Regions from separate parts of the Arsenophonus endosymbiont of Crataerina pallida genome, predicted to be linked through region 2. Evidence: predicted binding sites of a transcription regulator. Region 2 holds the regulator's gene; each other region holds the start of a gene.
What was found. Region 2 encodes CRP, which controls carbon source genes, mostly activating them, when cyclic AMP is high. Its sites were predicted from a motif close to ATGTGANNNNNNTCACAT; they were not measured.
Positions count from the first base shown of each region.

Region 1: the regulator CRP is predicted to act here: its motif matches at 770-787, upstream of AACL31_RS11435 (YchE family NAAT transporter).
Region 3: the regulator CRP is predicted to act here: its motif matches at 1,125-1,142, upstream of AACL31_RS09235 (NupC/NupG family nucleoside CNT transporter).
Region 4: the regulator CRP is predicted to act here: its motif matches at 1,060-1,077, upstream of yrbN (protein YrbN).

Region 1 is NZ_OZ026540.1:2,114,659-2,116,873, reverse strand. It holds partial or broken gene AACL31_RS11440 (IS110 family transposase) at 1-544, shown strand, start outside; gene AACL31_RS11435 (YchE family NAAT transporter) at 1,054-1,698, shown strand; gene cls (cardiolipin synthase) at 2,199-2,215, opposite strand, start outside.
Region 2 is NZ_OZ026540.1:1,062,046-1,064,260, forward strand. It holds gene AACL31_RS05340 (aminodeoxychorismate synthase component II) at 1-110, shown strand, start outside; gene AACL31_RS05345 (DUF488 domain-containing protein) at 337-693, shown strand; gene crp (cAMP-activated global transcriptional regulator CRP) at 906-1,538, opposite strand; gene AACL31_RS05355 (phosphoribulokinase) at 2,089-2,215, opposite strand, start outside.
Region 3 is NZ_OZ026540.1:1,711,894-1,714,108, forward strand. It holds partial or broken gene AACL31_RS09225 (patatin-like phospholipase family protein) at 1-267, shown strand, start outside; gene AACL31_RS09230 (TatD family hydrolase) at 257-1,051, shown strand; gene AACL31_RS09235 (NupC/NupG family nucleoside CNT transporter) at 1,299-2,215, shown strand, end outside.
Region 4 is NZ_OZ026540.1:439,091-441,305, forward strand. It holds gene nlpI (lipoprotein NlpI) at 100-978, shown strand; gene yrbN (protein YrbN) at 1,089-1,160, shown strand; gene AACL31_RS02350 (DEAD/DEAH family ATP-dependent RNA helicase) at 1,153-2,215, shown strand, end outside.

The DNA of each region.
Region 1 (2,215 bases), 1.1 Mb from region 2:
GTTGATTACAATGTTGGTGGCAGAACGTAATAGGCTGTATACCGCACATCCACAGAATAGAAAAAGCATCAACATCATCATCAAGGCGCTGGAAGATGAACTTGCCAGAATCGATGAGGATATGAACAACCACATAAGGAACCACTTTAAGGATCTGGCCGCTAGGCTGAGCAGCATTAAAGGGGTTGGTACCATGACAGTTGCTGCGTTGTTGGCGGAGCTTCCCGAACTGGGCAGCCTCTCGAGGCGAGCTATTAGCGCGCTTGTAGGCGTTGCCCCCATAAACCGGGACTAGGGTACCATGCGTGGTCGGCGAACCATATTTGGCGGAAGGGACGGAGTCCGAACAGCACTTTATATGGCCGCGCTTGTAGCAACTCGCTTTAATCCGGTGATAAAAGCCTTTTACATGCGTCTGCTTGCAGCGGGAAAAGCCAAAAAAGTGGCGCTGGTCGCCTGTATGCGCAAGCTGCTGACTATCCTGAACGCGATGCTCAGAAAGAACGAAGAATGGAATGAGTCGTACCATCACGTTTCTCCATAATTTTAACGTTCAAGACAGTTGCTAATAAATGTTAAATTTTTTTAGTCAATTAGCCTAGATTAGGAGCAATATAATTAAATATGAGGTGTCATATTATATAAGTGCTAATTAGTTTTTAGTAAGCTAATTGACTTAAAAAATTCACATTATAAAAATAAGCAAAAACGCTCATTATATTTATGAGAACTCAATAGATATATAGCTTACCATTTATAAATAGCGCTAAAGTGATCTTTATCAAAAAAAGTGCATACTGAATCAATTCAGTAATAAGTTATATAAGAATAATTTCAATTAGCAATATAAGTAAATATTGAAGAATTAAGTTAGAAAAATTTTGTATGGTATTTAATTTAGAAACTTATTTTGTTATTGGAATTAGTTTTTGAATTTTAGCTAGATAAGTATGCTACGCTAAGATAAAGTGTTTTTCCTGCTAGGCTAAACATTATTTGTTTTGAATAATTAATTTTTAGCTAAGCGTTAATATTTGATTGAGGGACTCAATTGTGGTTGGTACTTTACTGGATCTTCCTAATTATATTAAGTTTTTTTTAGGTCTTTTTGCGTTAGTTAATCCGATAGGAATTTTGCCTGTATTTATTAGTATGACTAATTATCAATCTGTGACAGAAAGAAACCGCACTAATTTAGTGGCTAATTTTTCTGTGGCAATTATTTTATGTATTTCGTTATTGGTGGGAGAGGTTTTTTTAAAATTATTTGGTATCTCTATTGATTCTTTTCGTATTGCTGGCGGAATAGTTATTGCAGCCATTGCTATGTCTATGATTAGTGGTCGAATAGGTGAAGATAAGCAGAATAAACAGGAAAAATCAGAAACTGCCATTCGTGATAGTATTGGAGTTGTTCCTTTAGCATTACCATTAATGGCAGGGCCTGGAGCAATTAGTTCATGTATTGTCTGGTCTTCTCGTTGGTTAGGATGGCAAAATTTAGTTGGTCTATCGCTAACGTGTATCTTTTTTGCTTTGTGTTGTTGGTTACTTTTTCGCTCAGCAACAATTCTCGTTAAATATTTAGGTCAAACGGGAATTAATGTTATTACTCGTATTATGGGATTATTATTAATGTCACTTGGAATTGAGTTTATCATTACAGGCACTAAATCTGTTTTCCCCGGATTACTTTAAACGAGCAATAACATCATAACTCATTGATATTTATAACGTATTCATAAAAATTTGGGATATTGATATTGTCATAAAACCTATATTAATAAATTTATTTATCTAATAATTGTAAGTTTTATGAATTATTAATCCATCATAAAATCAATTTCTATAGGTAAAAAACACTTTTTTACTAAGGACCGCAATAGCAATATCCATTTTAATTTATGGTCTAATAGGGTGATTAATAATTTAAAATTGAAATTTTTCCTGTTAGCTAATCCGCTTGATTATAATAGATAAATGTAAGTTATGGTGCTGGAAATCTGCTCAATGAATTAATTTTGTCATTAACTATGTGCAGCCTAATTTATAAAAATTAGCCTTATTTTTATAAATTAGGTGTATATATGAATATCATTATCTGACAATTATGGGAAATAAATGTTATTGGTTGATTTATTAGTATTGGCTTAATTTAACAAAAATAATTTTTTGGCGCTGATAATTTTATAAAAATATTACAATAATGGACTAA
Region 2 (2,215 bases):
TTATGGGTATTCGGCATAAAACACTACCTATTGAGGGCGTCCAATTTCATCCAGAAAGCATCTTGAGTGAGCAAGGACATGAGTTATTAAATAATTTTCTAAAGTATTAATTTATTACAAATTAGATCATGTCTGGCTATTTATTTCAATGATAAGTATAACTATCAACGTTGGAAAAATAGGTTTTATTTTGCTTGAAATGTAAATCTCAATAGGGGAAAAGCAGTATATAGAAAGTAAATATGTTTTTTGTATTTATCATCGATACAGGACTACTATTAAACATAATAAAAGAAATTTTTGTTAAATTTTTTATTATCAAAAAATGGTACAAAGATGATAATTTGTAAACGTATTTATGCGGATAAAACCAGTAATAATGGCTATCGGGTATTGGTTGATAGGATATGGCCAAGAGGTATTAAAAAACAAGATCTTCGCTATGATGAATGGAATAAAAATGTTGCTCCATTAAATGATTTAAGAAAATGGTTTCATAAATATCCAGCAAATTTTACTCAATTTAAGCGACTTTATTTTGAAGAATTAGAAAATAATCCTGATAGTTGGCAACATTTATTGCTTAAAGTAAAATCGGACTGTTTGATACTTCTTTTTTCTAGCAAAGACGAAGATCATAATAATGCGGTAGTATTAAAATCGTTTTTGGAAAATAAACTTAATAAGGTTTGATTATTATACTCTGACTATCTAGTAAATTTTATGATAGATAGTTCGATTATTTTTAATTTCAAATATCATATTAAAGTTGTATCATTATTCAGCTATTCGATTTTTTATTACTATTGTAATTATATATTCATAATTTAATTGTATATTAATAACAATAAATAAGTTTATAAAACCAATACACTACATAAAAGTAGGTACTGGTTTATAGAATATTAACGTGTACCGTAAACGACAATGGTTTTACCGTGAGCAGAAATCAGATTTTGATCTTCTAGCATTTTTAGGATACGTCCCACTGTTTCACGTGAGCATCCTACTATTTGACCTATCTCTTGGCGAGTTATTTTGATTTGCATTCCATCTGGATGCGTCATCGCGTCAGGCTGTTTTGCTAAATTTAATAATGTTTGCGCAATACGGCCTGTAACATCCAAAAAAGCTAGATTACCGACTTTTTCAGACGTTGTTTGTAAGCGTTTAGCCATTTGTGCTGATAATCGCATCAAAATATCTGGATTTACCTGTATTAATTGGCGAAATTTTTTATAAGAGATTTCAGCGACTTCACAGGCGCTTTTAGCTCTAACCCAAGCTGTTCGCTCTTGCCCTTCCTCAAATAATCCAAGCTCACCAATAAAGTCCCCCTGATTCAGATAGGAAAGGATCATCTCTTTTCCTTCTTCATCTTTAATCAAAACAGCAACAGAACCTTTTACAATATAATAAAGTGTTTCTGCTTTTTCGCCCTGATGAATAAGAGTGCTTTTGGATGGATATTTGTGAATATGGCAGTGTGACAAAAACCATTCAAGAGTCGGGTCTGTGTGTGGTTTGCCGAAAACCATTCGCTTAATCCTCTAATGTTATTGAAGCCTAAATATGAAAATACCAATCTTCATAAGGCTGGCTTATCTTATAAAATTCTAACATAGCATACTAACTTGTTTAGTTTGAAAAAGTTAATATTAACTATAGGGTATATTGATTCGGAATTTTTGGTATTGATCTTAACCATACTATAAATGTGCTTTTGCTTTGTAGCATAATAAAAGCATCCTGTCTCTACTGTCTCGATTCAGTCATGTTGTATAGACCAAATAATCCATATTTTAGCAATAAGTTGATTAGTTTTATTGTGTTTATTAATAAGTATGACAAAGTAAATATTACATTTGAAAATTAAACCGAAATAATAATATATTATTTCATAAGTTATCAAATTATAGCAAAAATAAATATTAACATTATAATATAATTACGTTATTAAATAATTAACCAGAAAATATTACCGCGATTATTATGATATACGGAAAAGATAATTTTATGCATAGTTTGAACTTTAAAATGGTTATAAGAATAAAAAATTGATATAAGTAAAAATATAATGCTGTGTTGTTAGCTTATTTTATGGATAATTTTTTTATTAGTGACAAGCTTTTTTACTAATGGGGTCATAATTAACTCCAATGCTAAACCTAGTTTTCCACCTGGAACAACCAATGTGTTCATTGAAGAAATAAAT
Region 3 (2,215 bases), 650 kb from region 2:
TATCCACCGAAACCTTTAATGAGTTGTGCATTAGGTAGCCGTGCTTCAACCTTAGAGACTGATTATCATATTGGGCGTCAATGTGGCAGCTATTTTTTAACTAGTTTAAAACACTATTTTTCTACTGATAATTTAGCATCTTACCCGTATTCTATTGAAAATAATCAGGTTGCTAATTCGGCATCTTTGTCTGCGGAGATAATTTCGAATCAACAAGATGAAGAACCAAAATCAGGTGATGAAGGATTAGCCATTGATGTTCGTTGACACCCATTGTCATTTTGATTTTCCTCCTTTTATCCATGATATTGAAGATAGTTTTTCACGCGCGGTGAAAGCTGGCGTGACTGATATCATTGTCCCGGCGGTTGGTATTGAGAATTTTGAGCGAGTATATTCACTGGCACAACAATATCCGCATTTGTATGCCGCATTAGGTTTTCATCCTTTGTATATCGCAGATTTTTTATCTGATCATTTTGCTAAATTAGTGGCATTATTGCAGCAAAACAGCAATAAATGTGTTGCTATTGGTGAAATAGGTTTAGATTATTTTGTTACTAATGCTGCGGTTAAGCAACAACAAGCATTGCTGATCCAGCAATTACAGCTGGCTAAACAGTATGATTTACCGGTTATTCTTCATTCGCGTAAAAGTCATGATCAACTAGCTGCTTTATTAAGACGATTTGACGTGCCGAAAAAGGGAGTCATTCATGGATTTGCAGGCAGTTTGTCGCAAGCGAATGCTTTTATCCGTTTAGGTTATTTTATCGGTATTGGTGGCGTTATCACCTATCAACGGGCTAAGAAAACCAGAGCAGTAGCTGCGCAATTGCCGCTGTCGTCATTAGTACTTGAAACTGATGCCCCTGATATGCCATTAGCTGGATTTCAGGGGCAGGTTAATCGTCCTGAAAGAATAGGTTTGGTATTTGAGGCACTATGTAACCTTCGGCAAGAGTCAGCAGAGGAAATTGCAACACAGCTTTATAACAATAGTTTGCAACTCTTTAATATTAAAAAAGAGCAGACTAATATGGCTAAATAATCATACCAATAAGTTATTTAATTATAATTATGGTATTTTTTAGATAATTTTTGCCGGCAATATCGCTTTTCGTAAGTGATATGTGTCGCAAAATTTATTTTTTCGTGATTTTTCGTTATGATTATTTGTGATACCGACTGTCAGTTATTAATGAGAAATCGTTATAATGTCTGCGCATTAAACTGGCAGTTTATTTTTTAAACTATATAAATTTTCATTTGTTATATAATACACAGGGATATTATTCATGCAACTCATTATGAGCCTGCTAGGGATGGTAGTATTGATTTTCATCGCTATCATTTTTTCCAGTAACCGTCGGGCAATTAAATTCCGTACCGTATTTGGTGCTTTTGTTATTCAAATGGCAATTGGCACATTTGTTCTTTATATCCCTGCCGGTCGCCGCACTTTGGAAACTGTATCAGATGCAGTCTCTAGTGTGATTGGTTATGGACAAGTTGGCATGGATTTTGTCTTTGGTGGTTTAGTCTCTAATAAAATGTTTGAACTGTTTGGCGGTGGTGGTTTTATTTTTGCCTTACGTGTCTTACCGGTCATTGTTTTCTTCTCGTCATTGATAGCCGTACTTTATTATCTTGGTATTATGCAGTTTTTTATCAAAATCTTAGGTGGACTTTTGCAATGGATATTAGGCACCTCACGTACTGAGTCACTATCAGCGACCGCTAATATTTTTGTCGGTCATACAGAGGCGCCTTTGGTTGTCAGACCCTATATTGCCACCATGACAAACTCTGAATTATTTGCTGTTATGTGTGGTGGATTAGCTTCGGTTGCTGGCTCGGTATTGGCCGGCTATGCGCAAATGGGGGTGCCAATGGAATATCTGATCGCAGCATCTTTTATGGCAGCACCGGGGGGATTGTTATTTGCCAAATTGATGGTACCGGAGACAGAGAAAACACACGATGCAGTGAATATGGTCAGTGTGGCGAGCGGCGAAGAACGCCCAGTTAACATTATTGATGCTGCCGCCACTGGCGCTTCTTCCGGCATGCAACTTGCTCTAAATGTCGGTGCGATGTTGCTGGCATTTGTTGCATTGATAGCGTTACTTAACGGTATTTTATCGGTGATTGGTGGCTGGATCCATATACCAGGCTTATCATTAGAATTGATTTTAGGCTGGATCTTTGCGCT
Region 4 (2,215 bases), 620 kb from region 2:
TAAAAAGAGCACCTACTCAGTTTTTTTAATAGCTGAGTCTCCGGTAATTGTGGGGATTGACGGGATATATTGATTAGTTTCTGTCTTTGGGAGAAGGAAATGAATTCTTTTCTGCGCTGGCTTTATACTGCTGCTATTGTTTATATTGTCGGTTGCAGCAGTGAAAACTGGCGTAAAAATGAAGTCTTTGCTGTCCCATTGCAACCCACATTGCAACAAGAAGTAATATTGGCTCGTATGGAACAGATCCTTGCGAGCCGGTCGTTGTCCGATGATGAATATGCACAGCTTTTATATGAACGCGGTGTGTTGTATGATAGTCTCGGATTGAGGGCGTTAGCGCGCAATGATTTTACCATGGCGCTAGCTATACGTCCTGATATTCCGGAAGTTTTTAATTTTCTGGGAATATATTTTACACAGGCAGGCAATTTTGATGCTGCCTATGAAGCGTTTGATTCTGTTTTAGAGCTTGATCCAACTTACAATTTCGCGCGTATGAATCGGGGTATTGCACTGTATTATGGTGGGAGATATCGATTGGCGCAGGGTGATCTGCTGGCGTATTATCGACAAGATCCAAATGATCCTTTCCGCAGCTTATGGCTTTATTTAGTGGAGAAAGAGATAAAACCAAAAATGGCGCAAGCCAATTTGTTATCTCGTTATAACCAAGCGGAAAAAGGGCAATGGGGCTGGAATATAGTTGAATTCTATTTAGGTAAAATCAGTGAAAAAACATTGATAGTTCGTCTGAAAGAGAATTCAACAGATAACACTTCGCTCGCTGAGCATCTTAGTGAAACTAACTTCTATTTAGGTAAATATTACCTAAGTCTGGGGGATAATGATAACGCTATAGCGTTATTCAAGCTTACGGTAGCTAGCAATGCACATAGCTTTGTTGAGCACCGCTATGCTCTGTTGGAACTGGCTTTGTTAGGTCAGGCACAAGACGACCTTTCAGAATCAGGCTAACAGTAGCGACGAACATATCATCACTGCTTTTTTAAGTCTTCATCGATTGTGATGAGGGCTTGTTGTTCTTTTAATAACATAATTTGAGCCAGTTCACATTTTAAATGAAAATGACCGAAATTTTTTTCGCAGAGTTATGTAAACTGGCCGCCATAATAAATGAGGCACTTTTGCATGATTAATGAGACTGAAATCTCTTTTGCTGATTTAGGTTTATCAACACCGATTCTTTCTGCACTAAATGACCTTGGTTATGAAAAACCATCGCCAATCCAGCAGCAATGTATCCCCTATTTATTAGATGGGTGTGACGTATTAGGTATGGCACAAACCGGTAGTGGTAAAACCGCCGCTTTTAGTTTACCGCTATTACATAATATAGATATCACATTGAAAGCCCCTCAAATCTTAGTGTTGGCACCAACGCGTGAGTTAGCCGTACAAGTTGCGGAAGCCATGGGTGAATTCTCCAAACACATGCGTTCAGTAAATGTAGTCGCACTTTATGGTGGGCAGCGTTACGATTCGCAACTACGCGCACTAAGGCAAGGCCCGCAAATTGTAGTAGGAACTCCGGGCCGCTTATTAGATCACTTGAAACGAGGGACGCTAAATTTATCCCATTTACGTGGCTTGGTTCTTGATGAAGCGGACGAAATGTTACGTATGGGGTTCATTGAAGACGTTGAAAATATCATGAGTCAGATCCCAACCGAGCATCAAACGGCACTATTTTCTGCCACAGTGCCGGAAGCGATCCGTCGTATTACCCGTCGTTTTATGAAATCACCAAAAGAGATCAGCATTCAATCCAGTGTGACGACGCGTCCAGACATTACCCAAAGTTATTGGTCTGTCTATGGCATGCGTAAAAATGAAGCATTAGTTCGTTTTTTGGAGGCTGAAGATTTTGATGCGGCAATTATTTTTGTACGCACTAAAAATGCCACATTAGAGGTTGCTGAAGCGCTTGAACTTAGTGGCTATAATAGCTCGGCTCTAAATGGCGATATGAATCAAGCTCTACGTGAGCAAACTTTAGAGCGTTTGAAAGATGGCCGTCTTGATATATTAATTGCCACCGATGTCGCAGCACGTGGTCTAGATGTTGAACGTATTAGTTTAGTTGTTAATTATGACATACCGATGGATGCAGAATCTTATGTGCATCGAATTGGTCGTACCGGTCGAGCAGGTCGAGCTGGGCGTGCTATTTTGTTTGTCGATAATCGTGAAC